2 regions of the Pseudomonas sp. P5_B3 genome follow, and region 2 is predicted to be linked to the other one. Evidence: predicted binding sites of a transcription regulator. Region 2 holds the regulator's gene; the other holds the start of a gene.
What was found. The regulator sigma-54, encoded in region 2, starts transcription at its own class of promoters, with help from an activator protein. The targets are predictions, from matches to a motif close to ANTGGCATNNANNTTGCTNT.
Positions count from the first base shown of each region.

Region 1: a site for sigma-54 is predicted at 1,164-1,183, ahead of AC1DRN_RS10475 (circularly permuted type 2 ATP-grasp protein). Genes of this name have one in related genera too.

Region 1 is NZ_JBFULI010000013.1:16,107-20,021, reverse strand. Features, by position in the region: gene AC1DRN_RS10475 (circularly permuted type 2 ATP-grasp protein) at 1-1,131, opposite strand, end outside; gene AC1DRN_RS10470 (ribonuclease E inhibitor RraB) at 1,505-1,849, opposite strand; gene AC1DRN_RS10465 (hypothetical protein) at 2,060-2,293, opposite strand; gene speE (polyamine aminopropyltransferase) at 2,438-3,313, opposite strand; gene AC1DRN_RS10455 (PLD nuclease N-terminal domain-containing protein) at 3,567-3,758, opposite strand; gene AC1DRN_RS10450 (hypothetical protein) at 3,841-3,915, opposite strand, start outside.
Region 2 is NZ_JBFULI010000003.1:143,664-147,578, forward strand. Features, by position in the region: gene rapZ (RNase adapter RapZ) at 1-498, opposite strand, end outside; gene ptsN (PTS IIA-like nitrogen regulatory protein PtsN) at 501-965, opposite strand; gene hpf (ribosome hibernation-promoting factor, HPF/YfiA family) at 978-1,286, opposite strand; gene AC1DRN_RS03565 (RNA polymerase factor sigma-54) at 1,361-2,854, opposite strand; gene lptB (LPS export ABC transporter ATP-binding protein) at 3,127-3,852, opposite strand; gene lptA (lipopolysaccharide transport periplasmic protein LptA) at 3,852-3,915, opposite strand, start outside.

The DNA.
Region 1 (3,915 bases), on a different contig from region 2:
CGGCCCCACCAGCATTCCGTACCCGCCGGAGCCTTGGGTTTCCTTGACCACCAGTTCTGGAAGATTGGCCAGCACGTGGGAAAGCTCAGACGGATTACGGCATTGCCAGGTCGGCACGTTCTTCAGGATCGGTTCTTCGTCCAGGTAGAAACGGATCATGTCGGTAACGAACGGATACACCGACTTGTCATCCGCCACCCCCGTGCCGATGGCATTGGCCAGCACCACGTTGCCGGAACGGTAGGACGACAGCAGTCCCGGCACGCCGAGCATCGATTCCGGGTTGAACGCCAGCGGATCGAGGAAGGCGTCGTCAAGGCGACGATAAATCACGTCGACCGCTTTCGGCCCGTCGGTGGTGCGCATGTAGACCTTGTCGTCACGCACGAACAGGTCCGCGCCCTCCACCAGTTCCACACCCATTTCCCGCGCGAGAAACGCATGTTCGAAGAACGCGCTGTTGAAGCGGCCGGGTGTCAGCACCACCACGCTTGGATTGTCGATGGGACTTGAGCTTTTCAGGGTATCGAGCAGCAGGTTCGGGTAGTGGTCGATGGGAGCGATGCGTTGTGCCGCGAACAGCTCGGGGAACAGCCGCATCATCATCTTGCGGTCTTCGAGCATGTAACTGACGCCGCTCGGTGTACGCAGATTGTCTTCGAGCACGTAGTAGGTGCCGTCGCCGTCGCGCACCAGGTCGACGCCGGAGATGTGCGAATAGATATCGCGGTGCAAATCCAGGCCCTGCATCGCCAACTGGTACTGCTCGTTGGCCAGCACCTGCTCGGCCGGAATGATGCCGGCCTTGATGATGCGCTGCTCGTGGTAGAGGTCGGCGAGGAACATGTTCAACGCCTTGACCCGCTGGATGCAGCCGCGCTCGACGACCCGCCATTCACTGGCGGGGATACTGCGGGGAATGGTGTCGAAGGGAATCAGGCGCTCTGTCCCCTGCTCATCACCGTAGAGCGTGAAGGTTATCCCGGCGCGATGAAACAACAGATCGGCCTCGCGTCGCCGTTGTGCCAGAAGCTCGTCAGGCGTCTCGGCCAGCCAACGGGCAAACTCCCGATAATGCGGGCGGACCTGGCCGCCGGCATCGTACATCTCATCAAAATAGTTGCGGATCATGCCGTACTCCTTGTCACTCGGACGTCCAGACCTTCGCAAGGCCCGTGCCATCGGCATAAACGCTTAGATTTCAATCGGTTGGATAATCAAGACGCACGCACCGCACCAATCCTGTGCGACAAATGCCCCAACCTGATTGCCCCCGCTTCATTGCAAGGCGCTGTGATCGCCTATCACCAGCATAGTCTGTAGGAGCCAGCTTGCTGGCGAAGGGGCCCATGAGTCATGTGTCGCTCTTCGGGGACGCCTTCACTGGCAAGTCGGATCGCCGCACCGCAGCTCCTACGGGGTCGTGTTCAATATCCTGTCGGCGAAAACGAAAACGGCCAACCCGAAGGTCAGCCGTCAATGCTGGTTGTCACTGCTCATAAGGTTATGCGAGTCGCCCTCGTACCTCCTGTTTCACACCCCAGCCTTCGATGATGCCGCCCAACGGCTCGACCACCGCTTCGAAACCCTGTTCGAAATCGCCGATGTCGTCGTAGGTGGCATACATGACTTTGCACAACTCCAGCGCCCAGGCGCCATCGTCACGCACACTGACTTGCGCATTCAGGGATTCACCACGGTGGAAATGACCTGCCGCCCTGCGTGCCCGCTCCTCATCCGGGAAAATGGCGTAGAACTCGATGGGATGAAACCGTGAAAAGTCAAAACCGCCTTCTTTCATGCGGCGCAGAACGCTGCTGCTGATGTCTTCTTGATAGGCTGTGCTCATGAAACGTCCTCCTCAAAACGATGGATAGACTTTCCGTACTCCCTCACCCGCAACCGAACAGCGCGAGCGACGGCAACCGATGTGCCGGCGGGAAACAAGCATGGAGCTGACAAGACCAGACCTTAGCGATCCGTTCGCTGATCTCGCTTGCAGAGTAGCCTCAAGATAGAGCCTCTGCCAAGGCCTGGATGTGAATGCGGGAGGTGTCGCTCAGACTGGGGTAATGCCGAGGATTTGAATGCTGTTCTGGGATTTGAGCTCTTTGACGCTCGCGTCACTGGTCCGCCCTTCCAGATCGTTCAGATCCAGTTCGGCGGCGACAGGAAGAAGCCGGGCCTTGATGAGCTTGGCGGCACGCTCGTAGTCCGGGCGCTCGGGGCACTCAAAGACTTCGTTGATGGTTTCGCCATGATCATCCATGAAAGTGACTTTCCACTTTTGCATTGGTGCCTCCTTGATGAAACCCATGCATGGGTTTACCCCTATCTCGACCTTGTTAGCCGGCTGATTGTTCCGCCTTGTTCCGCTGCATTTCAATGTGGGAGCGAGCCTGCTCGCTCCCACAGGTTTGGTGCGTGGACTGAAAGATCAGTCGTTGCTTGGCTTGTTCACTGCCTGCAACACGTATTGCGGCAGGGCGAAGGCGCCGATGTGGATTTCAGGATTGTAGTAGCGGGTGATGATGCCGCTGCCCGTGAAGCGCTGTTGCAGGGTTTCGCGGGACAACTTGCGATAAGCGGTATTGGTCGCGCCCCAGGCGAAGGTCATCGAGCCACCGATGTAGGTCGGCACGGCGGCCTGGTAGAAGTGCCAGTCCGGGAACAGGCTGCGCAAGCGACCGGCGGTGGTCTTCACTTCTTCGATCTGCATGAACGGCGTGCCGTTCTGGGTCACCAGGATGCCGCCTTCGTTCAAGCAGCGGTGACAGGCCTGGTAGAAGTTTTCCGAGAACAGCACTTCACCCGGACCGATCGGGTCGGTGGAGTCGGAAATGATCACGTCGAACTTTTCAGTGGTGGTGGCGACGAAACGCATGCCGTCGTCGATCACCAGGTTCAGGCGTGGATCATCGAATGCACCCTTGGAGTGGTTCGGCAGGAATTCCTTGCACATGTCGACCACGGTGCCGTCGATCTCGACCATGGTGATGTGCTCGACACTGCGGTGCTTGGCCACTTCACGCAACATGCCACCATCGCCGCCGCCAATGATCAGCACGCGCTTGGCGGCGCCATGGGCTAGGATCGGCACGTGGGTCAGCATTTCGTGATAGATGAACTCGTCGGCTTCGGTGGTCTGGATCACGCCGTCCAGTGCCATCACCCGGCCCATGCGCGGGTTCTCGAAGATCACCAGGTGCTGGTGTTCGGTGCGCACTTCGTGCAGCAGTTTTTCCATGCGAAAACGCTGGCCGTAGCCTTCGTAGAGGGTTTCCAGGTAGTCGCTGGTCGGGGTGATGCTCATGGGAAGTGCTCCGATGAATGCGGGTGGCAACGGACGGTTACCCGCCCATGATGGCCAATCGAGCGTCTCGATTGACCGGGAAAGGCGCGCATTCTACGTCGCGGAACATGACAGGTCGAACCTCAGTTGATCAGCATTCCACAATCCTGTGGGAGCGTGGCTTGCCCGCGATGCAGGCGCCACGGTCTGTCAGTTACACCTCGGTGATCCCATCGCGGGCAAGCCACGCTCCCACAGGTTCCGTGTCGCCTGTTCAGAACTTGACATTGCCCCGCGGCCCGGCGATGGCCCAGATGATCAGTCCCAGCACTGGCAATAGCGCGATCAACAGCACCCAGAGGATTTTCATCCCGGTCTCGGCGCTACTTTTGAATACGTTGATGATGGCCCAGATGTCCAGGGCAAAAATGATCAAGGCAACCAGGCTGTTGAACGTGGAACCCATGGTGACGCTCCCAAAGAGTGATTTGCCCTCTCAGGATAGACGGTCGTCGCGAGGGTTCCTTTTTATTGACAGTGTTTGGCTATCAGACGTGGATCGCCACTTTCAGGGCTTCCAGGGATGGCGCGGCTGCGATACCGGCTTCAGTGCACAATTCCAG
Region 2 (3,915 bases):
CGCAGTGCCCGGCTCGGGCTGATTCAACAGACGCAGTTTGATGGCGTCGCGCAGCTGGTACAGGTTCAGGCTGGTGGTGTTGATCTTGAGATCGGCGAGGTCGGCAATCGGCCCGAGCAGGTCGCTCTCGACGCTGATGGCTTCGGCCAACGAGCGGTTCGCGTTGGTCAGGGGGTGACGTCGGCGGGTTTCCGAGAAGCGCTTGAGCAGGGTTTCTTCGTCGGCATCCAGGTACAGCACATCGCACTGGATATGGCGGTTGCGGACTTCTTCGAGCAGCTCGGGGAAGCGTGACAGGTGGCTGGGCAGGTTGCGCGCGTCAATGGAAACGGCGACCAGCGGCTGTAGCAGCTCGGTATGAATCAAGGCTCGTTCGGCCAGTTCCGGCAGCAGACCGGCAGGCAGATTGTCGATGCAGTAGTAGCCGTTGTCCTCAAGAACGTTGAGGGCGGTGCTTTTACCTGAGCCGGAACGGCCACTGACGATGATCAAGCGCATGATTACTGACCGTTTTGCTCGTCCAGGACAACCTGATACAGGGCTTCGTTGCTTGCAGCATGACGCAGTTTTTCGCGAACTTCCTTGCGGTCGAGCATGCTGGCGATCTGTCGCAGCAGCTCAAGGTGCGCATCGGTGGCAGCTTGCGGGACCAGCAATACGAACAGCAGGTCAACCGGCGCGCCGTCGATGGCGTCGAAGTCGATAGGGGCGTCCAGGTGCATCAAAGCACTGATGGGCGAAACACAGCCCTTGAGACGGCAGTGTGGAATAGCGATGCCGTTGCCAAAACCGGTGGAGCCGAGTTTTTCACGGGCAATCAGCGCCTCGAAGACATCTTGCATCTCCAGGGCCGGCACTTCGCGGGCGATCAGATTGGCAATTTGTTCGAGGGCTTTCTTTTTACTGCCGCCCGGCACGTTCACCAGGGAACGGCCGGGGGTCAGGATACTTTCAAGTCGGATCATGGGTTGGGAGTGTTAACGACCGGTTGCGCCCTGGAGGAGGCTCTGGGTCTTTTCCTTATGCTTTTTGAGTTGTTTATCCAGCTTGTCGGTAAGTGCGTCGATCGCGGCGTACATATCGGTATGTTCCGCGTTGGCGACCACTTCATTCCCGGGAATATGCAACGTGGCTTCGATTTTCTGCTTCAGTTTTTCGACGGTCATCGTGACCTGCACATTAGTGATCCTGTCGAAATGTCGCTCCAATCGTTCGAGTTTTTCGCCGATGTAGGTGCGAAGAGGTTCGGTCACTTCCAGTTGGTGTCCACTGATGTTGACTTGCATACAGCTTCTCCTTCGTTGCCAGTGCATAAAGCGGCAGATCAGATGATCTGCCACTGGAACGCTGTGGCGTGGCCCTACATCAACCGCTTGCGTTCGCTCGAAGGCGCGATCCCGAGGGATTCGCGGTACTTGGCGACGGTGCGGCGAGCCACCTGAATGCCTTGTGCCTCCAGTAAACCAGCGATCTTGCTGTCACTCAATGGCTTTTTCTGATTTTCCGCGGCAACCAGTTTTTTGATGATCGCGCGGATCGCCGTGGACGAGCATTCGCCGCCTTCGGAGGTGCTGACGTGACTGGAGAAAAAGTACTTCAGTTCATAAATGCCCCGGGGGGTATGCATGAACTTCTGGGTGGTCACCCGTGAAATCGTCGACTCATGCATGCCGACCGCTTCGGCGATGTCATGCAGGACCAGCGGCTTCATGGCTTCGTCGCCATATTCGAGGAAACCACGCTGATGCTCGACGATCTGGGTGGCAACCTTCATCAGGGTTTCATTGCGGCTTTGCAGGCTCTTGATGAACCAGCGGGCTTCCTGCAACTGATTGCGCATGAACGTGTTGTCGGCGCTGGTGTCGGCGCGGCGCACGAAACCGGCGTACTGGGCGTTGACCCGCAGCCGTGGCACCGACTCCTGATTCAGCTCCACCAGCCAGCGCTCGTTGTCCTTGCGCACGATAACGTCAGGAACGACGTACTCGGCTTCGGTGGACTCGATCTGCGAACCCGGGCGCGGGTTGAGGCTCTGGACCAGCTCGATGACCTGGCGCAGTTCATCTTCCTTGAGCTTCATGCGGCGCATCAGCTGGCTGTAGTCGCGGCTGCCAAGCAAGTCGATGTAATCGGTGACCAGGCGCTTGGCCTCGGCCAGCCAAGGGGTCTTGGCGGGTAGCTGGCGCAATTGCAGCAGCAGGCATTCGCCCAGGTTACGGGCGCCGATGCCGGCGGGCTCGAATTGCTGGATGCGGTGCAGGACCGCTTCGATTTCGTCCAGTTCGATGTCCAGTTCCGGATCGAAGGCGTCGAGGATTTCCTCGAGGGTTTCGTCCAGGTAGCCCTGATTATTGATGCAGTCGATCAGGGTCACGGCGATCAGGCGATCGGTGTCGGACATCGGGGCCAGGTTCAGTTGCCACAGCAAGTGGCTTTGCAGGCTTTCGCCGGCCGAAGTGCGGGTGGTGAAGTCCCACTCGTCGTCGTCATTGCTGGGCAGGCTGCTGGCGCTGGTCTGGTAAACGTCTTCCCACGCGGTGTCGACGGGGAGTTCGTTGGGGATGCGCTCGTTCCAGTCACCCTCATCGAGGTTATCGACCGTCGGGGCGCTTTCCTGGTAGGAGGGTTCCTGGATGTCGGCGTTGGGCTTCTGTTCGGCGTTGTCGGCCAAGGGGTCGGTGTTATCGAAGTCGTCGCCTTCTTCCTGGCGTTCGAGCATCGGATTGGACTCCAGGGCCTCCTGGATTTCCTGCTGCAGGTCCAGGGTCGACAATTGGAGCAGGCGGATAGCCTGTTGCAGCTGCGGTGTCATCGTCAGCTGCTGGCCCATTCTCAAGACTAGCGATGGTTTCATGGCAGGGGCTTAACACCTTATTCGCCGGCGCACACGCGCCATCCACTACAGGGCGCCGGGGCGCCAAACTTAAGCAAATTATATGCCTGAAACTGAAGGGTTTGCCTAGAGCGCTGTAACAATAAAAGCTGCAAAGTTTTGTTGACAGGTTGCTCCGGCTGGCTCCTGAACATCTTTGAAGCGTCGGGTTTGCCTAGAGCGCTGTAACAATAAAAAAGAGTTGATTTTTTATCGAGACAAGCGCTTGTCGACTGCTCTGGTGCCTCGGTGTCTTACAGGCGGAATTCGTGGCCCAGGTACACTTCCTTCACCAGGTCGTTGGCCAGGATGGTTTCAGCGTCGCCTTCGGCGATCAGTTGGCCGTCGTTGACGATGTAGGCGGTTTCGCAGATATCCAGGGTTTCACGAACGTTGTGGTCGGTGATCAGCACGCCAATGCCTTTGGCCTTGAGGTGGTGAATGATCTGCTTGATGTCCCCGACCGAAATCGGGTCCACGCCGGCGAAGGGTTCGTCGAGGAGGATGAATTTCGGGTTGGTGGCCAGGGCCCGGGCGATTTCCACGCGACGGCGCTCACCACCGGACAGGCTCATGCCGAGGTTGTCGCGGATGTGGCTGATGTGGAATTCCTGCAGCAGGCTTTCCAGCTCCTTGCGACGACCGGCCTTGTCGAGTTCCTTGCGAGTCTCGAGGATGGCCATGATGTTGTCGGCCACCGACAGTTTGCGGAAGATCGATGCTTCTTGCGGCAGGTAGCCGATACCGGCCTTTGCGCGACCGTGCATCGGCTGGTGGCTGACGTCCAGGTCATCGATCAGGACGCGGCCCTGGTCGGCCTGTACCAGACCGACGATCATGTAGAAGCAGGTGGTCTTGCCGGCGCCGTTCGGGCCAAGCAGGCCGACGATCTGACCGCTGTCGATGGACAGGCTGACATCGCGCACGACCTGGCGGCTCTTGTAGCTCTTGGCCAGATGCTGAGCTTTCAGAGTTGCCATTACTGGGCCTTATTCTCGTCGGTTTTCTTCTTCGGCTGGATCACCATGTCGATACGCGGACGT